Regions from separate parts of the Microbacterium sp. NPDC055502 genome, predicted to be linked through region 1. Evidence: predicted binding sites of a transcription regulator. Region 1 holds the regulator's gene; the other holds the start of a gene.
The links. The regulator LexA, encoded in region 1, represses DNA repair genes until DNA is damaged. The targets are predictions, from matches to a motif close to TCGAACANNTGTTCGA.
Positions count from the first base shown of each region.

Region 1 (11,765 bases):
GCCTCGGACTGCGACGGAGGCACCACGCGGTCCTCGCCGCCCTGGAGCAGCAGCACGGGCACGTCGATCCGGTCGGCGTGCGTGAGGGGTGAACGCTCGACGTACACGTGCTCGTCCTCCGGCAGCCGCCCGACCAGACCGTCGAGGTACGGCGCCTCGAAGTCGTGCGTCTCGGCGGCCAGCAGGCGCAGGTCCGCCACACCGTAGCGGCTGATGCCCGCCGCGAAGGTCCCGCCCCGCACCAGCGCCGACAGAACGGTCCAGCCGCCGGCCGAACCGCCGCGGATCGCGATGCGCGCGGGATCGGCGAGCCCCGCATCGGCCAGGCCCCGCGCGGCGGCGACCACGTCGTCCACGTCGACCACGCCCCACTGCCCGACGAGGCGGTCGCGGTAGGCGCGGCCGTAGCCGGTGGAGCCGCCGTAGTTCACGTCGAGCACGCCGATGCCGCGGCTCGTGAAGAACGCGACCTCGGACGACGCGGCCCCCGTCACATGCGCCGTCGGTCCTCCGTGGACGAACACGACGTACGGCGGAAGCTCGCCGGGAGCCGCGGTGTGCGCGGGGTTCGCGGGCGGGTAGGCGAACGCGTGCACCGAGCCGTGCGCGCCGTCCACCACGATCGGCTGCGCGCCGGGCATCCACTCCGGATCGGACGGGACCCCGCCCGCCACAGCCTCCACGCGGCCCGAGTCGAGGTCGACGCACCACACCCCGGGCGTGGTGCCCGAGCTGTTGCCGCTGAGCAGCACGCGGGAGCCGGACACGTCGTCCACGCTCACGTGCCCGTCGGCGGGGAGGTCCAGCGCGGTGCTCGTCGTGCCGTCCGCCGGGAGCACGTGCACCTCGTCGCGGCCGTTCGTGCGCGCGGCGACCACGCGTCCGTCCGCCAGCGGCTGGAACCACCGGTTGCCCAGCACCCACAGGCCGTAGCCGGTGTCGGCGTCGGTCCCGGTCAGGGCGATCGGCGCGGCTACGGGTGTCACGCCGTCGACGTGAAGGCGCTGCACCTGCCAGCGCCCGGACGCGTCGTCGGCGTACACGAGCGCGGTGTCGTCGAGCCACTCCGGCTGCAGGGCGGCGGACGACGCGATGCGCACGATCTCGCCGTCGGCGAGCGACGCGATCGCGAGCTGCGCCTCGTCCCACGGCATCGTCCGCTCGTGCCACTCGACCCAGGCCACCCGCGTGCCGTCGGGCGACAGCGCCGGGTGCGCGAAGAAGCCCGTGCCCTCCGCGATCACCCGGAGCGCGCCGTCGTCCTCGGCCGTGGATCCGTCCACCGGGATCTCGACGATGCCGCGCCGGTGCGGGTCCGGACGGAGGTCTTCGCGCACGGCCAGCAGTCGTCCGCTCTGCAGTCGGAGTCCGCCGTACGACGCACCGGCGGGCGTGAGCGGCTCGGGCTCGCCCCCGGGGACGAGGCGATGCACGCGCTGATCCGCGCCCGAGACGAAGAACAGCGCACCGTCGCCGGCCGTCCACGCCCCGCCGCCGTACTCGTGCACGCGCGACCGCGCACTCCACGGAGCCGGCAGGATCTCGGCGCCGGAGGAGCTGCGTACGGTCACGCGTCCGGCTTCGGCCGGCACGGACTCGCCCCACCAGATCTCCGACCCGGCGAACCGGGCGCCGTCGATGCGCGGTGCGGAGGTCGCGACAGACGCGGCGGTGAAGGGGGAGGGCCAGGAACCGAAGGGCAGCGACGACATGCCTCGAGCCTAGGCGGACCGACACACGGCGTCACACACGTGCGGGCCCGCGCGGGGCTGTTCTAGGTTGCTGGAAACGCCCGGTTCGTCCAGGGCGTGGAGCGACAGCCGAGCCCGGCACCCGCCCGCGAACGACACGCCTCCCGTGCCGTCCGCGCGCCCCGGCCCCCTGTCCCCAGGAGTGAAGATGTCCACCGAGATCGACACCACCGGCACCGCCCGCGTGCCGTTCTCCTTCGAGCTCTACCCCCCGCGCAACGCGTCGAGCGAGGAGGCGCTGCACGAGACCGTCCTGCGCCTGGCCGCAGCCAGTCCGGAGTTCCTGTCGGTGACCTACGGTGCCGGCGGCTCCACCGGGGGGCGCTCGCTCGACGTGCTGCGCTTCATCCGCACCCACACCGACGTCGAGCCCCTCGCTCATCTCACGTGCGTCGGCAACACCTACGCCGGGGCGACCGCGCTCATCCGCGAGTTCCTCGACGCGGGGATCCTCAGCTTCCTCGCCCTGCGGGGCGACCCGCCCGCCGGGCAGACCGAGGACTTCCTCGGCGACCTGGAGAGCGCGGCCCAGCTCGTCCAGCTGATCGACCGCGTGCAGGCCGAGCGTGCGCCGTACGAGGAGTCGCCGGTTCCCGGGATCCCCGGTGCCGCCCGGGTCGCGCCGCGGCGGAGGGTGAACATCGCGGTGGCCGCGTTCCCGAAGGGCCACCCGCGGGCGACCCACCGCACGCAGGACGTGGAGGCCCTGCTCGCGAAGCAGGCCGCCGGTGCGACGTTCGCGATCACACAGCTGTTCTTCCACGCCGACGACTACCTGGCCTTCGTGGAGCGTGCCCGCGCGTCCGGGGTGACCATCCCGATCCTGCCCGGCATCATGCCCATCACCTCGCCCGCTCGGCTCTCCCGCGTGCTGGAGCTCACGGGAGAGGAGCTGCCCGGAGAGCTCTCCATCGCCCTCGACGTGGAGCCGACCGCCGAGGGCCGCCGCGAGATCGGCATCGCCTGGGCCGCGCGCCTGGCCGCGCAGGTCGTGGCCGGCGGCGCCCCCGGCGTGCACCTCTACGCCTTCAACCAGCACGAGACCGTCCTCACCGTCCTCGCCGAAGCCGGCATCCTCCCGGCTCTGCGCCGTTAGACCCCCGCCGAAAGGAAACACCATGACCGCATTCCCCGAGGGAACCATCCTCGGCTACCCCCGCATCGGCCGTCGCCGCGAGCTCAAGAAGGCCGTCGAGGCGTTCTGGGCGGGCCGCATCGACGAGCAGGAGCTGGAGCGCACGGCCGCCGAGCTGCGCGCCGCCACCCGAGAGCGGCTCGCCGCGCTCGGCCTCGGCCGGGACGACTCCGCGATCCCGGAGTCCTTCTCGTTCTACGACCAGGTGCTCGACGCCGCGGTGACCGTGGGCGGGATCCCCTCGCGCTTCGAGCACCTGCGCGCCGCCGACGGCACGGTCGGCCTCCCGGCGTACTTCACGATCGCGCGGGGCGAGGGGGAGCGCGCGCCGCTGGAGATGACGAAGTGGTTCGACTCGAACTACCACTACCTCGTGCCGGAGATCGGTCCGGAGACGGTGTTCTCGCTGTCCAGCGACCGGCTCGTGCGCGAGGTCGCAGAGGCCGCTGCCGCAGGCTTCACCACGCGCCCGGTCGTGGTCGGCCCGGTCACCCTGCTGGCGCTCGCGAAGGCCTCGGACGACGCCCCCGAGGGCTTCGATCCGCTGTCGCGCCTGGACGACGTGCTCCCCGTGTACCGGGAGCTGCTCGCCCGCCTCCGGGCCGCGGGAGCGACCTGGGTGCAGCTCGACGAGCCGGCGCTCGTGAGCGAGTCGCTCCCCGCCGACACCGCCGCCCTGGCGACCGCGGCCGAACGCGCACTCGCCGTGCTCGGGGGAGCGGAGGACCGTCCGTCGATCCTCGTCGCCGCCCCGTACGCGGCGCTCGACGCCGTGTTCCCGGTCCTCGCGGCCGCGCCCGTCGAGGCGATCGCGGTCGACCTGGTCCGTGGCGCTGTGCCGTCCGCGGCGGAGGGTCTCGCGGACAAGACGCTCGTCGGCGGCGTGATCGACGGGCACAACATCTGGCGGGGCGACCTGGCCGCGGCGTTCGCCACGCTCGAGCGTCTGCGCGACCTGGGGGCCGCGGCCGTGTCGGCCTCCACCTCGACCTCGCTGCTGCACGTGCCGCACGACGTCGCCGACGAGACCTCGCTCGACCCCCGCCTGGTGTCGTGGCTGGCGTTCGCCGATCAGAAGGTGCAGCAGGTCGGCGTGCTGGCCCGCGGGCTGTCGCAGGGTCCCGAGGCGATCGCCGCCGAGCTCGACGAGGCCTCGGCGGCCCTGCGCGACCGGCTGGACGCGCCGGGCGTGCGCGACGGCGCGGTGCGCGAGCGGACGCTCGTCGACGCCGACTTCTCGCGGGTGTCCTACGAGGAGCGGGAGAGTGCGCAGGAGGCCCTCGGCCTCCCGGTCCTGCCCCTGACGACGATCGGGTCGTTCCCGCAGACCGCCGACATCCGTCGCGCACGGGCACGGTTCACGCGCGGTGAGATCCCCCGCGACGACTACGACGACTTCCTGCGCCGGGAGATCGCCGCGGTCGTGTCGCTGCAGGAGGACCTCGGACTCGACGTGCTGGTGCACGGGGAGCCGGAGCGCAACGACATGGTGCAGTACTTCGCCGAGAACCTCGACGGCTTCGCGGTCACGGAGCACGGGTGGGTGCAGTCGTACGGCTCCCGCGCCACACGCCCGTCGATCCTGTGGGGCGACGTCTCCCGGCCGGCACCGATCACGGTCGACTGGTCCGGATACGCGCAGTCGCTCACCGCGAAGCACCTCAAGGGCATGCTCACGGGGCCGGTGACGATCCTCGCGTGGTCGTTCGTGCGCGACGACCAGCCGCTGGGGGAGACCGCGAACCAGGTCGCCCTGGCGCTGCGCGAGGAGATCGCCGACCTCGAGGCGGCGGGCATCGCCGTGATCCAGGTCGACGAGCCGGCCCTGCGCGAGCTGCTGCCGCTGAAGAAGGCCGATCAGCCGTCCTACCTGGACTGGTCGGTGGCGTCGTTCCGTCTGGCGACCGGTGGGGCAGCACCGGGCACGCAGGTGCACACGCACCTCTGCTACTCGGAGTTCGGTGTCGTGATCGACGCGATCCGCGCGCTGGACGCCGACGTCACGTCCATCGAGGCCGCCCGCAGCCGGATGGAGGTCGTCGCGGACATCGCCGAGGCCGGGTTCGACCACGGCATCGGCCCCGGCGTCTACGACATCCACTCCCCGCGGGTTCCCGCGGTGGAGGAGGTGGAGTCCCTGCTGCGTCGCGCCGTGGAGGAGATCCCCACGCGGCAGCTCTGGGTCAACCCGGACTGCGGCCTCAAGACCCGCGGCTACGAGGAGACCACCGCGTCGCTGCGGAACATCGTCGAGGCCACGCGCCGCGTGCGCGCCGAGGTGGGCGCCTCGGTCTGATCACGTGACGAAGGCCCTCTCCGAGCGATCGGGGAGGGCCTTCGTCGTGTCCGGGTCAGACGGCTCGCAGCACCGCGACGACCTTGCCGAGCACCACGGCCTCGTCGCCGAGGATGGGCTCGAAGGCGGTGTTCCGCGGCAGCAGCCACGTGTGTCCATCGCGGCGACGGAGCACCTTGACGGTGGCCTCGCCATCGAGCATCGCCGCGACGATCTCGCCGTTCTCGGCGTCGTGCTGCGAGCGGACGACGACCCAGTCGCCGTCGCAGATGGCGGCGTCGATCATCGACTCGCCGGAGACCTTGAGCATGAACAGGTCGCCCTTGCCGACGAGCTGCCGGGGGAGCGGGAAGATCTCCTCGACCTGCTGGTCCGCGGTGATGGGCACGCCGGCGGCGATGCGGCCGACGAGGGGCACGAGCGCGGCGTCGCCGACGGGAGTCGTGACATCGGCCGGGTTCTCGGCGCCGGAGCCGGTGCCGGGCAGGTCGATCAGCACCTCCATGGCCCGCGTCTTGCCCGGGTCTCGACGCAGGTAGCCGCTCAGCTCCAGCTGGCCGAGCTGGTGCGTGACGCTGGAGAGCGACTTGAGCCCCACGGCGTCGCCGATCTCGCGCATGCTCGGCGGGTAGCCGTTCTGGGCGATGGCGGCCTGGATGACCTCCAGGATCGCCATCTGCTTGGGGCTGAGGCTCTTGCGACGGCGGGTCCGCGGCGCCTCCGACTCCGGGGCTGTGGTCTCGCTCATGATGCTCCTTCAGTGCGTGAGATCCGACGTCGCTCTTCGAATGTCGGTGGCCCGTGGTGGGGTGTCCTTGTCGAAACCGTATCCGAGAATCGCGCCGATCTGGAAGATCTGTTCGAGCGTGTCGGACGATTCGTGGACAGGGTTTCGAAGACAGCTTGACAGATGTTCGAACTCGAAGATATCTTCGGAACGTAGCTTCGCATTCACGGCTCCCGGCCGAGTCGCGGATGCGAACGCTACGCCAACCTCCCCGGGCCCTCGCGGCGCCGGGACAGTGAAGGAGCAGACATGAGCACCATCAGCCTCAGCACCGCGACCGCGATCTCCGCCACGGCCCGTCCGGCCACGCGGCTCCGGCTCACGGCTCGCGGTCGCGGTGTGCTGCTCGCGGTCGCGTCCGTCCCGCTCGCCGTCGGCATCGCCTTCGCGGCGATCAGCGGCGGCAGCGCCATCGCCTCCGGTGCCGACAAGCCCGTGGCCGCCGTCGAGACCATCACGGTCATGCCCGGTGACACCCTCTGGTCGATCGCCGGCTCGATCGCTCCCGAGGCCGACCCGCGCGACGTGATCGGCGACATCAGCCGCATGAACCTGCTCCGCGGCGGAGAGATCCAGATCGGTCAGGAGCTCGCGATCCCGGCGCAGTACGCGGAGTGACGCATGGCCGTCGGTGCCGCCTCGTCCTCTTAACATGGATAGGGTGACCCTCTCCCTCAACGATCTCCCGCTGCGCGACGATCTGCGCGGACTCACTCCGTACGGCGCACCGCAGGCACCGCTCCCGATCGCCCTCAACGTCAACGAGAACACGCATCCCGTTCCTGACGAGGTCGCCAGCGACATCCTCGACGACATCGCCGTGGCGATCCGCGACGTCAACCGCTATCCCGACCGGGAGTTCACCACGCTGCGGGAGGCGTTCGCGGACTACCTCGGTCACGGGCTCACGGCCGAGCAGATCTGGGCGGGCAACGGCTCGAACGAGGTGCTGCAGCACATCCTGCAGGCGTTCGGCGGACCGGGGCGGACGGCGTTCGGCTTCGCTCCGACCTACTCGATGTATCCGCTGATCGCGCAGGGCACGGGTGCGTCATGGGTCGCCGGCACCCGGCACCCCGACTACTCGATCACCCCGGAGGAAGCCGCGGAACAGGTGCGCGCCGCCGACCCCGACGTGGTGATCCTGTGCTCGCCCAACAACCCCACCGGTACGCCGCTCGGGCTCGACGTCGTCGCGGCGGTCTACGAGGCCGCGCGCGGCGTGGTGATCGTCGACGAGGCGTATCAGGAGTTCGCACCGCACGACGCGCCGTCCGCGCTCACGCTCCTCGACGGCCGTCCGCGGCTCGCTGTGTCGCGCACCATGAGCAAGGCCTTCGCGTTCGCCGGAGCGCGCGTCGGCTACCTGGCCGCAGACCCCGCGTTCATCGACGCGCTCCGCCTCGTGCGGCTGCCGTACCACCTGAGCGCGCTCACGCAGGCCGCGGCGGTGGCGGCGCTGCGCAACGCCGACGTGATGCTCGGCATGGTCGAGGAGATCGTCGAGCAGCGCGACCGCATCACAGCGACGCTGGAGGCACTGGGGTACACGCCCCACGAGTCCTGGTCGAACTTCGTGCTGTTCGGTGGCGTGGCCGACCCGCAGGCCACGTGGCGGCAGTTGTACGACCGCGGTGTGCTCGTGCGCGACGTCGGCATCCCCGGCCACCTCCGCGTCAGCGCGGGCACCGAGGCCGAGACGACCGCGTTCCTGGACGCCCTGGCCTCGATAGGATCGGCATCATGACCACCCCCGCGAACCCCGCCCGCACCGCGCGTCGCGTGCGCAGCACGTCGGAGTCGACCGTCGAGCTGGAGCTGAACCTCGACGGCACCGGGGTGAGCCGCATCGACACCTCCGTGCCGTTCTTCGACCACATGCTGACGGCGTTCGCGAAGCACTCGCTGACCGATCTCACCGTCCGCGCCTCCGGTGACACGCACATCGACGCGCACCACACGGTGGAAGACGTCTCGATCGTGCTGGGTCAGGCCATCCTGGAGGCGCTGGGTGACAAGGCGGGCATCTCCCGCTACGGCGATGCGCTCGTGCCGCTCGACGAGGCGCTGGCGCAGGCCGTGGTCGACATCTCCGGTCGTCCGTACCTCGTGCACGAGGGCGAGCCCGTCGGTTTCGAGCAGCACCTCATCGGCGGGCACTTCACGGGCTCGCTCGTGCGCCACTCCTTCGAGGCCATCGCGTTCAACGCGGCGCTGACGGTGCACGTGCGCGTGCTCGGCGGCCGTGACCCGCACCACATCGCCGAGGCGGAGTACAAGGCCTTCGCGCGCGCGTTCCGTCAGGCGAAGGCGCTCGACCCGCTCGTCGACGGCATCCCGTCCACCAAGGGGGCCCTGTGAGCGCGGCACCCCGCGTCGCGGTCTTCGACTACGAGTCCGGCAACGTGCACTCCGCGGTCAAGGCGCTCGTGGCCGCGGGTGCCGACGCGGTGCTCACGCGCGACCGCAGTGAGGCGCTCGAGGCCGACGGCTTCGTCGTGCCGGGGGTCGGGGCGTTCCAGGCCGTGCGTGATGCGCTGCACGCGCACGGGGGCGACGAGATCATCGGGCGGCGTCTCGCGGGCGGTCGCCCCGTGCTGGGCATCTGCGTCGGCATGCAGGTGCTGTTCGAGCACGGGGTCGAGCGCGGCCACGACACCGCGGGCCTGGGGGAGTGGCCGGGCGCGGTCACCGAGCTCAACGCTCCCGTGCTGCCGCACATGGGCTGGAACACGGTCGACCCCGGCGAGGACACGGTGCTGTTCCGCGGCATCGAGGAGGAGCGGTTCTACTTCGTGCACTCCTACGCGGCGCAGTCGTGGGAGCTCGACGTGATCCCGCCGTTCCCCCAGCCGGTGCTGACCTGGGCCACCTACGGCGATCCCTTCCTGGCGGCCGTGGAGAACGGACCGCTGTCGGCGACGCAGTTCCACCCGGAGAAGTCGGGCGAGGCGGGCATCCAGCTGCTGCGCAACTGGGTCACCAGCCTCTGAGCCCGTGAGCCGGGGGCTGTCGCACGCGGCCGGTCCGGCCGTTCGGCGTCAGAGCCCTCTGGCGACGGCCGCCGCCGCCGACAGCCACGCTCGCTGCGTCCGTCCGGCGAGGGCGGTGTAGCGCAGCGGGCCGTCGACCATCTCCCGGTCGAACGGGATCGCATGCACCTCTCGGCAGAGCGAGCGGTACCCGTCGGACACCGCGCCGATCTCGGTCGGTGTCGCGTGGGGATCGGCCTGCGAGACGATCACGACCGCCTGCTCGACGAGGTGAGCCGAGCGCTCGTCGCGTTCGGCGAGGGCTTCGAGCAGGAGGGCCCCGGCCTCGGCGTGGTCTCCGCGGGAGGTGGTCGCGACCACGAGCTGATCCGTGTGGTCGATCATCCGGCGCCACAGCGGGTCGGTCTCATCGTTGCCCGAGTCGACGAAGATGAGTCGGTAGAACCGGGAGGCCACCGTGTGCAGCACGTCGACCTCGGCCGGGCCCAGGCGATCGTCGTGTGCCAGGCGTGGCGGCTGCGAGCGGAGGACGTCGAAACGGTCGCGCGGCTGGTGATGAACGTAGTCCGCCAGGTCAGCGGCTTGGGCGCCCGGGCTGATCAGGCGGCTGCTGTCGGAGAGCATCTCCCGCAGGGTGTTGCGGTGTGATGCCGATTCCGTGCGCCAGCCGAGGGTCCCGCGCGTCTGGTGGTTGTCCCAGGCGAGCACGCCCGCACCCCCGAACCGGGCGAACACCGCGGCGAGAAGCGCTGTGGTGGGTGTCTTCCCCGCGCCGCCCTTGCTGTTCACGATCGCGATCGTGCGCGGCCCGGACCACTGGCGACTCACAGCGGCCTCGTCGCGGCGGAACGCCTCCTCGACGGAGCCGGGACCGAAGTCCATGCCGATGCGGTTGAGGGCGCCGCGGAACCCCATCCGGGCGGGCTCGGCCGGAAGCTCCTCGGTGAGGAAGGACGGGCGGGTCGTGGTCTCGCGCTGCGGCGAGCGACGGCGGCTTCGCCCGGACGATGCGGCGTGCGCAGATGCGTTCTGCGCGGACGCGTCGGCGGATCCGGCGGCGCGGGACTCGGCGGGTTCGGGGGACCGGGGGGATGCGGATGCGGATGCGTGGGCAGGGGACGCGACGGGTTCGGGGGACTCGGCGGATGCGGATGCGGATGCGGGGGCAGGGGTGATGATCTCTGCCGGAGTGCTGGTGGGGGTGGGCGCCACAGGCGGCATCTGTGCCTGTGTCGGTGTCTGTACCGGTGTCGGTGCCGGTGTCGCGGTCGGTGTCGGTGTCGCGGTCACCGTCGGTGTCGGTGTCGCGGTCACCGTCGGTGTCGGTGTCGCGGTCACCGTCGGTGTCGGTGTCGGTGTCGGTGCCGGTGCCTGTGTCGGTGTCGGTGTCGGTGTCGGTGTCGGTATCGCGTTCGGTGCCGAGGTCGAGGCCGGTGTCGAGGCCGAGGCCGGTACCGGTGCCGAGGTCGGTGTCGGCGTCGCGGCGCGCGTGGGTGCCGCGATCTGTGCGGGTGCGCGGGTGGGGGTGACCGCGGGGGTCGCGGACTGGGACGCGCGCCCCGAAGCGCGTGCGGGCCACGGCGCCGGGGAGGCGGACGACTCGGCGGCCGGGCGGGGAGCGGCCGAGCCGCGGATGGCGGACCGGGGGCGGGGGACGGCGATCTCCTGGTCGGCTCGGACGCGTCGGTACTCGGACGGGGGCCCTGGTTCTCGCGCTGACATCCGTAGCATGTTACCCGACGAAATGTCAGGCATGGATGGCGGCGCCGCTGCGACCGACGGCCGGCGTCATGCATTTGAGTGGGTGCCGACCGCCGCGGTAGCCTCGTGTGTCGCGCCCGCTCGGGCCGCAGAGACACCCGAACCAAGGACCCCATGAACGACTTCGCGCAGTCACCTTCGCTCACGCTCCTCCCCGCGGTGGACGTCGCCGGCGGCAAGGCCGTCCGACTCACCCAGGGCGAGGCCGGCACCGAGACGAGCTACGGCGACCCGCTCGACGCCGCAGGGGAGTGGGTCGCGCAGGGCGCCTCCTGGATCCACCTGGTCGACCTCGACGCGGCGTTCGGCCGCGGCAGCAACGCACCGATCCTGCGCAAGGTCATCAAGCAGTTCCGCGGCGTGAACGTGGAGCTCTCCGGAGGCATCCGCGACGATGCGAGCCTGGAGGCGGCGCTCGAGAGCGGCGCGGCGCGCATCAATCTCGGTACCGCCGCGCTGGAGAACCCGGAGTGGGCGGCCGACGTCATCAGCCGCTTCGGCGAGGCGATCGCGGTCGGCCTCGACGTGCGCGGCACCACTCTCGCCGCCCGCGGCTGGACCAAGGAGGGCGGCGACCTCTGGGAGGTGCTGGAGCGCCTGGAGGATGCCGGCTGCAGCCGCTACGTGGTCACCGACGTCACGAAGGACGGCACGCTCCGCGGCCCGAACCTGGAGCTGCTGCGCGAGGTGACCTCGCGCACGCCGAAGCCGGTCGTGGCGTCCGGCGGGGTCTCCAACCTCGACGACATCGCGGCGCTGCGCGAGCTGGTGCCGCTGGGCGTCGAGGGCGCCATCGTCGGCAAGGCGCTCTACGCCGGAGCCTTCACCCTGGCCGAGGCGCTGGATGTCGCCGGAGACTGACCCCCACGGCCACGGCCCGGAGGTGCACAACCACGCCGATTCCGCGGGTGTTCCGTGGGAGGGCCGCAGCTTCGAGTCGAACCCGCACGCGGCCGACGACGGCTCCGCCGATCCCGCCCTGCTCGACGCCCTTCAGCGCTTCCGGGCGGGCGAGGGATCGCAGGCGGAGGTCGTCGACGCC
Region 1 is NZ_JBSHKJ010000003.1:195,612-207,376, forward strand. Features, by position in the region: gene ACWH95_RS17255 (S9 family peptidase) at 1-1,712, opposite strand, end outside; gene ACWH95_RS17260 (methylenetetrahydrofolate reductase) at 1,900-2,847, shown strand; gene metE (5-methyltetrahydropteroyltriglutamate--homocysteine S-methyltransferase) at 2,870-5,182, shown strand; gene lexA (transcriptional repressor LexA) at 5,238-5,930, opposite strand; gene ACWH95_RS17275 (LysM peptidoglycan-binding domain-containing protein) at 6,219-6,587, shown strand; gene ACWH95_RS17280 (histidinol-phosphate transaminase) at 6,622-7,716, shown strand; gene hisB (imidazoleglycerol-phosphate dehydratase HisB) at 7,713-8,330, shown strand; gene hisH (imidazole glycerol phosphate synthase subunit HisH) at 8,327-8,962, shown strand; gene ACWH95_RS17295 (MinD/ParA family ATP-binding protein) at 9,011-9,877, opposite strand; gene ACWH95_RS17300 (hypothetical protein) at 10,134-10,841, shown strand; gene priA (bifunctional 1-(5-phosphoribosyl)-5-((5-phosphoribosylamino)methylideneamino)imidazole-4-carboxamide isomerase/phosphoribosylanthranilate isomerase PriA) at 10,838-11,584, shown strand; gene ACWH95_RS17310 (SseB family protein) at 11,568-11,765, shown strand, end outside.

Region 2 (11,765 bases), on a different contig from region 1:
TGGGGTCAACGCGCTCCGCCGTGGTCGGATCGAGGAGCCGCAGTCGCTCGAGCAACGGCGTGATCCCCTCGGCCTCGAACTCGAGCTCCAGCCGCCTCCGCACCGCCGGGTCTCGCGGCGGGAAGTCGAAGTCGAAGATCACGCTGGAGACGTACAGACCCGAGCCGCCGACCAGGATGGCGTCTCCGCCGCGCTCCTGGATGTCGCGCACCGCCGCACGCGCCAGCGGCTGATACCAAGCGGCAGCAGCATCCTGCGTGACCTCTCGCACGTCGAGGAGATGATGGGGAATGCCACGACGGTCGGCGATCGGCAACTTCGCCGTGCCGATGTCCATGCCGCGATACACCTGCATCGCGTCGGCGTTGATGATCTCGGCCGGGTTGCCCTGACGCCGCAGGGCTTCGGCCAGGTCCAGGGCGAGGTCGCTCTTGCCCGTGCCCGTGGCACCGACGATCGCCCAGAGTCGCGGCGCGGTCACACGCCGACGCGCAGCGTCGGAAGCCCGAGCGACACGGCGCTCGACCCGCTCGCACTCGGTGACGGCACCGCGCACGACTCCGCCTGCGAGCGGTCCCAGGCATCTCCGCCCCGTGTCCGGCGGATGTGCAGAGGCGCGCCGGTGGGGTCATCGGCCAGCAGGTGGAACGGCGCGGCGTGCGTGACCGTCACCGTGACGACGTCACCCGGGCGCGGAAGCTCCGACCCCGGCGGGACCTCGAAGTGCACGAGACGGTTGTCCTCGCCTCGGCCCGTCAGGCGGTGGGTCTCGGCGTCCTTCTTGCCCTCCCCGGTGGACACGAGCACCTCGATCTCGCGGCCGACCTGCTTCTGGTTCTCTTCCAGCGAGATGCGCTCCTGCAGTGCGATCAAGCGATCGTAGCGGGCCTGCACCACGGCCTTCGGAACCTGATCCGCCATCGTCGCCGCCGGTGTGCCCTCCCGGATCGAGTACTGGAACGTGAAGGCTCCGGAGAAGCGCGCCTGCTCGACCACCCGCATCGTGTCTTCGAAGTCCTCCTCGGTCTCACCCGGGAACCCGACGATGATGTCGGTCGTGATGGCCGCGTGCGGGATGCGTGCCCGCACCCGATCGAGGATGCCCAGGAAACGCTCGCTGCGGTACGAACGCCGCATGGCCTTGAGGATGCGGTCGCTACCCGACTGGAGCGGCATGTGCAGCTGCGGCATCACGCTCGGTGTCTCGGCCATCGCGTCGATCACGTCGTCGGTGAAGGCGGCCGGATGCGGACTCGTGAATCGGATCCGCTCCAGGCCCTCGATCTGCCCGGCCGCGCGCAGCAGCTTGCCGAAGGCCTGGCGGTCTCCGAACTCCACACCATACGAGTTGACGTTCTGGCCGAGCAGGGTGACCTCGATCGCGCCGTCCTCGACCAGCAGCCGGATCTCGTTGAGGATGTCGCCCGGGCGGCGGTCCTTCTCCTTGCCACGAAGGCTCGGAACGATGCAGAACGTGCAGGTGTTGTTGCAGCCGACCGAGATCGACACCCAACCGCTGTGGGCGGAGTCGCGCTTGGTCGGAAGCGTGGACGGGAACACCTCGAGCGACTCGAGGATCTCCAGCTCCGCGTCTCCGTTGTGGCGGGCGCGCTCGAGGAGGCCGGGCAGGGAGCCCATGTTGTGCGTTCCGAAGACGACATCGACCCACGGCGCCTTGTCGAGCACCGCCTGCTTGTCCATCTGTGCGAGACAGCCACCGACGGCGATCTGCATGCCCGCCTTCCGACGCTTCACCGCGGCGAGGTGTCCGAGAGTGCCGTACAACTTGCCCGCCGCATTGTCGCGCACGGCGCAGGTGTTGATGATGACGACGTCGGCTTCACTGCCCGCGGGCGCAGGGACGTAGCCCGCGCTCTCGAGCGAACCGGACAGCCGCTCGGAGTCGTGCACGTTCATCTGGCACCCGAAGGTACGCACCTCATACGATCGCTGTCGCCCGTCGTCGTCGACGGCCGCCGATGAGGCGCTGATGATCGTCGGTTCACTGCGGGGGATAGTCATGATCTGTCCATTGTACGAGCCCCGTCACCGCGCTCAGGGCGGCGCCCTCAGTCGGAATCCACGAAGCGCACGCCGGACCCGGAACCACCGGACGACGCCTCGCGCAGCGCCGTCTTGGCGGCGGTCATCGCGACCGATCCGGCATAACCACGCCGCGCCAGCTGACCCGTGAGGCGACGAAGCGCCGTGTCGGCGTCGAGTCGGCTGAGAGACCGCGCCTTGGTGCGAGCGAACTCCAGCGCCCGCTCCGCATCGTCGTCAGGGAGTTCCTCCAGCGCCGCATGGATCACCTCTCGCGGGATCCCGCGCTGGGCGAGCGCGCGGGACAGCGCGACACGCCCCTGCCCCTTGCGTTCGGCGCCCGAGGTCACGAGCATCTCGGCGAGCACCGCGTCGTCGAGGTAACCGCGACGGCAGAAATCCTCGATCAGGTCGTCGACGTCGTTCGCCTCCACCCCGTGGCCTCTCAAGACCAGGCGCGCTTCGGAGACGGACAACGAGCGGGTGCGAAGCTTGCGGAGCAGAGATTCTTCGGCCGCGACACGGACCTCCTCCGTGGTGGGACCGTCCTCGTCTCCCCGCTCGGCATCCGCCCCGCCGAGCGTCCCCTCGTCGATCGCGCGCAGCCGAGGGACCGGGGTGCCCGCTGTCGATCGCCCGCGTCGACCGCGTGCGGGATGCCGTTCGCTCGGCGTGCCCGCGTCGGGTTCCTGCGGGAAGTCGGACGGCGCCTGATGCCAGGTCGAGCGCCACGACGCGGCGCCGTCAGTCGATGCCGGCGCGTCCACCCCCGAATGATCGGGCGGGGTAGGCCGTCGTGAGGGCTGCCGAGATGGCGCCCCTCCGAAGAGCGGGATGATGGGGGCGATCCGTTCCGGATCGCCCCCACGCTGCTCGTTCATCAGGCCGGGCGACGCTCAGCGAGCTCGTCCGCAGACGCGGGCGCGGGCTGCGCACCGATGCCGAGCTTCTGCTTGATCTGCGTCTCGATGGCGAGGGCGATGTCGGGGTTGTTGAGAAGGAACGTGCGCGCGTTCTCCTTGCCCTGCCCCAGCTGGTCGCCGTCGTAGGTGTACCACGAGCCAGACTTCTTGACGATCCCGTGCTCCACGCCGAAATCGATCAGGCTGCCCTCGCGAGAGATCCCCACGCCGTAGAGGATGTCAAACTCCGCCTGCTTGAACGGCGGGGCCATCTTGTTCTTGACGATCTTGACCCGCGTACGGTTGCCGACGGCGTCGGTTCCGTCTTTGAGGGTCTCGATCCGTCGGATGTCCATGCGCACGGAGGCGTAGAACTTGAGCGCCTTTCCACCGGCGGTGGTCTCGGGCGATCCGAAGAAGACGCCGATCTTCTCGCGCAGCTGGTTGATGAAGATCATCGTGGTGTTGGTCTGGTTGAGCCCACCCGTCAGCTTGCGCAGCGCCTGCGACATGAGCCGGGCCTGCAAACCCACGTGGGAGTCGCCCATCTCACCCTCGATCTCGGCTCGCGGCACGAGGGCCGCGACCGAGTCGACGACGATGAGATCGATGGCACCGGACCGCACGAGCATGTCGGCGATCTCCAGCGCCTGCTCACCGGTGTCCGGCTGCGACACCAGCAGGGAATCGATGTCGACGCCCAGCTTCGCGGCGTAGTCGGGGTCGAGCGCGTGCTCCGCGTCGATGAACGCCGCGATACCGCCCGCGCGCTGCGCATTGGCGATGGCGTGCAGGGTGAGTGTGGTCTTACCCGAGGACTCCGGGCCGTAGATCTCCACGATGCGGCCACGCGGCAGGCCTCCGACCCCGAGGGCGACGTCGAGGGCGATGGAGCCGGTGGGGATGACTGCAACGGGGGCGCGCTCATCGCTGCCCAGCCGCATGACCGAGCCCTTTCCGAACTGACGGTCGATCTGCGCGAGGGCGGTCTCGAGGGACTTCTCGCGGTCGGCGGGTGATGGCATGGTGTGCTCCTTCTGCGCGTGTGATGCCGCCTGTAGGCTGTCGCGGCTCTTCCGGCTGGAAGGAACTCTCCGACAAGGCGTGTGGCTTCTTCAGCCTGGTCCTCACGCTAGGACGAGCCACCGACATTGCATCGGCCCACCCGAGGTCTGTGATGATCCAGGCATCGAAACCACTTGTGCAGAAGACTACGCCCGGTTCGAACAGATTTTCGACAACAGCGCAACGCGGCGTGTCGGAGTTCCGCACAGCGCGGAGAACGAGAGCAGCAACTCAGCGGCTCCGCGGCTCCAGCCGTCCGACGCCGTGCCGCCGAGACAGCGGAACATCCATCTCCTCGCACAGAGCGAGCCAGATCTCCCGGGGCGGCACGCCGTCCGCCAGCGCTTCGCTCGCGGTACGGCCGTTGACCGCCGTCAGACTGAGGTCGTTCACCAGTGACGGCCCTCGCGCCTGGAACTCCGCGTCGACGGCGCGAAGGAATTCGCTACGTCGCATCGTCACCCGGCCGAGTGGTCAGTGCAGCGAGAGCTCGGGCTCGACCGAGGCGACCAGATCGTCGGGAACGACGTCGGGGAAGACCTGGATGCCCTCGAGGACGGAGATGCGATCCCCGACCTCGCGCATGATGGTGGAGATGGGAACGTCGAGGGCCTCCGCGACCGAGGCGAGGATCTCGCTCGACGCCTCCTTCTGTCCGCGTTCGACCTCGCTGAGGTAGCCGAGCGCGACGGACGCCTTGCTTGCGACCTGCCGGAGGGTGCGCCCCTTCTGCAGGCGGAAGTCCCTCAGCACATCGCCGATTTCCTGTCGTACAAGAATCATCGGAACCTCCTCCCCATGTGTTCGATCGAGGTTCCCCTCGAAGAGACAGCCAGTCTAGCCCTCCTGGCCTGCACAGAATCTACCCTTGCACTCTGTGGTTTGAATGTGAGCACATCGGTATCAACCTTCGGCTGACGGCTCGTATTCCCCGACCGCCTCAGCCAGCATTCGCACCAGCATCGCCACCGACTGCGCGCGTACCGCCGCTCGGTCGCCGTCGAAGACGAACGCCTCCGTGCGAGTGCCCTTCGGAGTGACGACGCCCAGATGGACGGTCCCGACCGGCTGACCGTCCGGCGACTGCGGCCCGGCGATCCCGGTGGTGGAGATACCGACGTCCGCCGACCGTCCGTCGACGGCGACGGCGTGGCGAACCCCCTCGGCCATCTGCCGCGCCACCTCGGGATGGACGGGTCCCTGTGTCGCGAGCAGCTCGGCGTCCACCCCGAGCAGCGAATGCTTGACCGGCGTCGCATACGCGACCACGCCGCCGAGGAGAACGACGGAGGCTCCGGGAACGGCGACCAGCGCCGCGCAGACCGCGCCGCCGGTCAGCGACTCGGCGACCCCGAGCGTCCAGCCGCGCGCGCGCAGGGCGCCCACGACCATCTCAGGGGTGAACGACGTCATGACTGCTGTCGCGAACCGCGTACCTGCGCCACGATGTAGTCGATTCCGCTGACCACCGTGAGGACGAGCACGATCAGCATGAGCACGAAGGTGATGGTCGTCCACGGACCGAGACCGATCCACACGTGAAGCGGCAACAACGCCCAGCCGAGGGCCACGCCCTGGAACGCGGTCTTGATCTTGCCCATCCAGGCGGCAGCGACGACATGCTCGCTCGCGACCACCAGACGATGGATCGTGATCCCCCACTCGCGGACGAGGATCACGATCACGATCCACCAGTTGACCTCGCCCAGAATGGCCAGCCCGATGAAGCCGGCCCCCGTGAGGAGCTTGTCGGCGATCGGATCCCACAGCTTCCCGAAGTCGCTCACAATGTCGTAGCGACGCGCGAGATACCCGTCGACCCAGTCGGTCGAGATGGCCACGATGAAGAGGATGCCGGCGATCCAACGCACCACCGGATCCGGGATTCCATAGGTGCCACCGAGGAGCAGGAGAACGAAGAAGACCACCGCGAGCGGGATCCGCGCCACCGTGATCGCGTTGGGGAGCTGCCGGGAAATGGCCATCAGTCGCGTCCCGTCAGGCCCCAGGCGTCTTCATCGCCTTCCGCCTCCACGACCGGAAGCCCGTCGTACTGCCCCGCGATCGGGTCGCGCTCGGGCGACGGAGGTGCGGCGGCCGGTGCGCCGGCGCTCGGAGCGGACGCGGGCACGTCCTCACCGCGAAGGCGGGCCATGACCTGCGGCAGCTGCTCCGGGGTGGCCAGCACGTCGCGGGCCTTCGACCCCTCCGACGGGCCGACGACCTCACGCGACTCGAGCAGATCCATGAGCCGGCCGGCCTTCGCGAACCCGACGCGGAGCTTGCGCTGCAGCATCGACGTGGATCCGAACTGCGACGAGATGATGAGCTCGGCCGCGGCGAGGAGGAGCTCGAGGTCGTCGCCGATGTCCTCGTCGACCTCTTTCTTCTTGCTCGGCTCCATCGCCTCCTGCACATCGGCGCGGTACTCCGGTCGAGCCTGACGCGTGACGTGCTTGACGACGGCGTCGATCTCCTTCTCGTCCACCCACGCACCCTGCAGGCGGAAGGGCTTCGACGAGCCCATCGGCGAGAAGAGCGCGTCTCCCTGACCGATCAGCTTGTCGGCGCCGGGGCTGTCGAGGATCACGCGGCTGTCGGTGACGCTCGTGACCGCGAACGCGAGCCGGGACGGCACGTTGGCCTTGATGAGACCGGTGACGACGTCGACGCTCGGACGCTGCGTGGCGAGGACGAGGTGGATCCCGGAGGCACGGGCCAGCTGGGTGATGCGGACGATCGAATCCTCGACGTCACGCGGCGCGACCATCATGAGGTCGGCGAGCTCGTCCACCACGACGAGGAGGTACGGATAGGGCTTGAGCACCCGCTCGCTGCCCACCGGCACCTCGACCTCCCCGGCGCGGACCGCCCGGTTGAAGTCGTCGATGTGACGGAAGCCGAACGACGCGAGGTCGTCGTAGCGCATGTCCATCTCCTTCACGACCCACTGCAGCGCCTCAGCCGCCTTCTTGGGGTTCGTGATGATGGGGGTGATGAGGTGCGGAACCCCGGCATAGCTCGTGAGCTCCACGCGCTTCGGGTCGATCAGCACCATGCGCACATCCGCCGGGCGAGCGCGCATCAGCAGACTCGTGATCATCGAGTTCACGAAGCTCGACTTACCCGAGCCGGTGGAGCCGGCCACGAGGAGGTGCGGCATCTTGGCGAGGTTCGCGACGACGAAGTTGCCGCCCACGTCCTTGCCGACGCCGATCGTGAGCGGGTGGGTGCTCTTCTGGGCCGCGGCGGAACGCAGCACGTCGCCGAGGGCGACCGTCTCCCGGTCGGTGTTCGGGATCTCGATGCCGATCGCGCTCTTGCCAGGGATCGGAGAGAGGATGCGGACGTCGTTCGAGGCGACGGCGTAGGCGAAGTTGTTGCTGAGCTGGAGGATCTTCTCGACCTTGACGCCGTGGCCGACCTCGACCTCGTACTGCGTGACCGTTGGGCCGCGGGAGAAGCCGGTGACCTTGGCGTCGACCTTGAACTGGTCGAGGACGCTGGTGATCTGCTCGACGATGCGGTCGTTCGCGTCGGAACGCGCGACCGAGGGCGGCCCCTCAGAGAGCACGCCGGGCGACGGCAGGGTGTACGGAGCGACCGGAGCCTGTAGCCCCCGCTCCCCCGGCCCTTCGGTACCGAAGCCGTCGAGCCCGGGGAGCTCGGGCATCTCGCCCGTGTCGGACTCGTCGTCGAGGAGGGCCGTGGTCTGCTGCTCAGCGAGGGAGTCGGCGATGGACCGGACGTCGGAGAGCACCTCAGTGGCTGCCTCCGAAGGATTGGCGACCGTGATCGCCTGGTCGTACGCGGGCGTCGGCTCGTTCGTGGTGAGCAGTGCCGTGATGTCGTCGGAACCGAGCGTCCCCTCGTCCGGATCCTCCTCGCGGCCCGTCTTGTTCCGGCGCCACCAGGGCAGCACGTCGGGATCGTCGACCTTGTCGGCCTCGTCGATCGCCGCCGCGTCCTTCGTCGGCTTCTCCGGGCGCTCCGCGTCGAACATCCACGCGTAGAGGTCGCCGAGACGCGAACCGATGCGGTTCGGCGGAGTCTTGGTCAGGATCAGGATGCTGAGGACGACCAGCAGCGACAGCAGCACGTAGGCGGGGATGTCGGTGAGGTAGGAGACCGGCTGTCCGAGGAGCCAGCCGAGGAGACCGCCCGATTCGCTCAGAGCCGGCATCCCCTGGTTCGGATGGGGCCGCGGTCCGGCCACATGGAAGATCGCCGACAGCGCCAGCACGAACAGGCCGAAGCCGATCCCGATGCGCCCGTTGTCGTGAACGGAGGAGGGGTGCCGGAAGAGCCAGCCGGCCAGGAGGAGCAACAGCACCGGCATGATGAACGCGACCCGGCCGACGAACAGACCGACCGAATAGGCGCTGATGTTCGCCGCGATCTCGTTGCCGATGAAGAACCACTCGTTGACGGCGCCCAGCACCGCCAGGATCACCAGGAAGAACGGGAAGCCGTCGCGACGGTCGTCCTTCTCGAGCGTCTCCGGCCCGAACGCACGGAAGAGCCCGCCGACCGCGTGCGCCAGGCCGTTCCAGGCGCGGACGGCGACCGGAGGCTTGTCCGCTTCGTCGACGTACTTCTTGGGTGCCGGCGCCGCCTTGGAAGCCGACTGCCGCTTGGGGCGCGACGACGCGGTCGTCGACGCGCGCTCGGTCTTCGTGGTGCTCCTGGCCATGCTCCCACGCTACGTCCAACAGCCGACATCTCCGCGCAATGACGCGGCTTTCCGCGGCTATCCGGGGTCAGGCCTCGATGACGAGGGGCACGATCATCGGACGGCGACGGAGCTTCTGGTTAACCCAGCGGCCGATCGTACGGCGCACGACCTGGGAGAGGGCGTGCGTGTCGCGCACGCCGTTGCCCGAAGCCTCCTTGAGCGCGGCGACGATCTTCGGCGCGACGTCGTCGAAGACCGAGTCGTCCTCCGCCACGCCGCGGGCGTGGATCTCGGGGCCGGAGATGATGCGACCGGTCGCCGCGTCCACCACGACGATGACCGAGATGAACCCCTCCTCGCCCAGGATCCGCCGGTCCTTCAGATCGGCGTCGGTGATCTCGCCCACCGTGGAGCCGTCCACATACACGAACCCGAGATCGAGCTGTCCGCTCACGCGGGCCACGCCGTCCTTGAGGTCGATCACGGTGCCGTTGGAGGCGATGATCGTGTTCTCCTCCGGGATCCCCGTGTCCTGGGCGAGCTTGGCGTTGGCGATCAGGTGGCGGTACTCCCCGTGCACCGGGAGGACGTTCTTCGGCTTGAGGATGTTGTAGCAGTAGAGCAGCTCGCCCGCCGCCGCGTGGCCGGACACGTGCACCCGCGCGTTCGCCTTGTGGACCACGTTCGCGCCGAGCTTCGTGAGGCCGTCGATCACACGGTAGACCGCGTTCTCGTTGCCGGGGATGAGGCTCGAGGCGAGGATGACCGTGTCACCCTCGCTCACCTCGATCGCGTGGTCGAGGTTCGCCATGCGGCTGAGCACCGCCATCGGCTCGCCCTGCGACCCCGTCGACATGTAGACGATCTGCTCGTCGGGCAGGTCGCGGGCCTTCTTGAAGTCGATCAGCACGCCCGCGGGCACCTTGAGGTAGCCGAGCTGCTCGGCGATGGTCATGTTGCGCACCATGCTGCGACCGAGGAAGGCGACGCGCCGTCCGTGCGCGTGCGCGGCGTCGATCACCTGCTGCACGCGGTGCACGTGGCTGGAGAAGCTGGCGACGATGACGCGGCGCGGGGCCTTGCCGATGACCTGGTCGAGGACCGGCCCGATCGAGCGCTCGGTCGGGGTGAACCCGGGGACGTCGGCGTTCGTGGAGTCGACGAGGAAGAGGTCGACGCCCTCCTCCCCCAGCCGCGAGAACGCGCGCAGGTCGGTGATCCGGCCGTCCAGCGGCAGCTGATCCATCTTGAAGTCGCCCGTCGCGAGCACCATGCCCGCCGGCGTGCGGATCGCGACGGCGAGCGCGTCGGGGATGGAGTGGTTGACGGCCACGAACTCGAGGTCGAACGGCCCGACCCTCTCCTTCTGCCCCTCCTTGACGGTGAGGGTGAACGCCTTGATGCGGTGCTCCTTGAGCTTCGCCTCGACGAGCGCGAGCGTCAGGCCGGAGCCGATCAGGGGGATGTCGCTCTTCAGGCGCAGCAGGTACGGCACGGCGCCGATGTGGTCCTCGTGCCCGTGCGTGAGCACCACGCCGACGATGTCGTCGAGACGGTCGCGGATGGGCTCGAAGTCGGGCAGGATCAGGTCGACGCCGGGCTGGTGCTCCTCGGGGAACAGCACGCCGCAATCGACGATCAGGATCTTGCCGTCGTACTCGAACACGGTCATGTTGCGGCCGACCTCGCCGAGGCCGCCGACCGGGATGACCCGCAGCGTTCCTTCGTCGAGAGCGGACGGTTCGGCCAGGGGAATGGACATGCTGTCTCCTCAGTCGGACACTTCGCGCGTCCGTTCGTTCATGGGGACGCGACTCAGCGCGTCGTGCCGTGCACCTTCGGCAGGGCGCCGCCCGCGGCCGCGTTGCGGTCGGGACGGAAGTTCGAGAAGTCCGCACCGGGAACCCCGGCGACCAGATCGAGCTCGTCCTCGATCAGCGCGGCCTCCCACTCCTCCGGGCCCACCAGAGGCAGCCGGACGCGCGGGCTCGAGATGCGACCGAGCCCGTGCAGGATGTACTTCGCCGCGACCGTGCCGGGGACATGCGTCATGACGGCGCGCACCAGAGGCTCGAGGCGCTTGTGCTCGGCGGTGGCGGTGGCGAGGTCGCCCCGGTTCACCGCATCCACGATCGTGCGGTAGGGCGTGGCCGTGATGTTGGCCGTGACCCCGATGAGCCCTGTCGCACCGATCGCGAGATGCGGCAGGACGTTCGCGTCATCGCCCGAGAAGTACATCAGATCGGTCTGGTTGAGCACGCGGCTCACCTCGGAGAAGTCTCCCTTGGCGTCCTTCACGGCGAGGATGTTCGGGTGCTTCGCGAGGCGGAGGATCGTCTCGTACTTGATCGGAACGCCCGTACGACCGGGGATGTCGTACAGGATGACCGGAAGGTCCGTGGCGTCCGCGACGAGGCGGAAGTGCGTCAGGATGCCGGCCTGCGTCGGCTTGTTGTAGTACGGCGTGACGATCATGATGCCGTCGGCACCGGCCTTCTCGCTGGCCTTGTAGAGCTCGATCGCGTGCGCGGTCTCGTTCGATCCACCGCCGGTGATGATCTTGGCGCGGCCGGCGGAGACCGACTTGCCGACCTCGACCAGCTTCAGCTTCTCGGGGTCCGTCAGGGTCGAGGTCTCGCCGGTCGTTCCCGTCACGACGATGCCGTCCGCTCCCGCGGTGATCACGTCATCGATGTGCTTCTCGACGGCGGGCCAGTCGACTTCGCCGTCGGCCGTCATCGGAGTGACGAGCGCGACGAGAACCTGTCCGAAAGGGTTGCCCGAGTGCGTCATGACACCAGCGTATCGGGTCACGTGGCGCGGCCGCGGACCGCGCCGCCTAGGCTCACGCCATGGGATGGATCACGCACGCGTCGCGCCTCGCCTACGAGAACCCCTGGATCCGCGTACGCGAGGACCAGGTCACCGGTCCGAGCGGCCGAGGGATCTACGGCGTCGTCGAGATGCAGCACCCCGCCGTGTTCGTGGTCGCGGTCGACGCCGACGACCGCGTCTGCCTCGTCACTCTTGACCGGTACACCGTGGGGCCGTCGCTCGAGATCCCTGCGGGGGGCACCGAC
Region 2 is NZ_JBSHKJ010000002.1:344,921-356,685, reverse strand. Features, by position in the region: gene miaA (tRNA (adenosine(37)-N6)-dimethylallyltransferase MiaA) at 1-481, opposite strand, end outside; gene miaB (tRNA (N6-isopentenyl adenosine(37)-C2)-methylthiotransferase MiaB) at 478-2,022, opposite strand; gene ACWH95_RS12680 (regulatory protein RecX) at 2,070-2,810, opposite strand; gene recA (recombinase RecA) at 2,924-3,970, opposite strand; gene ACWH95_RS12670 (DUF3046 domain-containing protein) at 4,242-4,466, opposite strand; gene ACWH95_RS12665 (helix-turn-helix domain-containing protein) at 4,485-4,793, opposite strand; gene ACWH95_RS12660 (CinA family protein) at 4,914-5,423, opposite strand; gene pgsA (CDP-diacylglycerol--glycerol-3-phosphate 3-phosphatidyltransferase) at 5,420-5,995, opposite strand; gene ACWH95_RS12650 (DNA translocase FtsK) at 5,995-8,703, opposite strand; gene ACWH95_RS12645 (ribonuclease J) at 8,771-10,447, opposite strand; gene dapA (4-hydroxy-tetrahydrodipicolinate synthase) at 10,501-11,478, opposite strand; gene ACWH95_RS12635 (NUDIX domain-containing protein) at 11,538-11,765, shown strand, end outside.
Region 2: a site for LexA is predicted at 4,168-4,183, ahead of recA (recombinase RecA). Genes of this name have one in related genera too.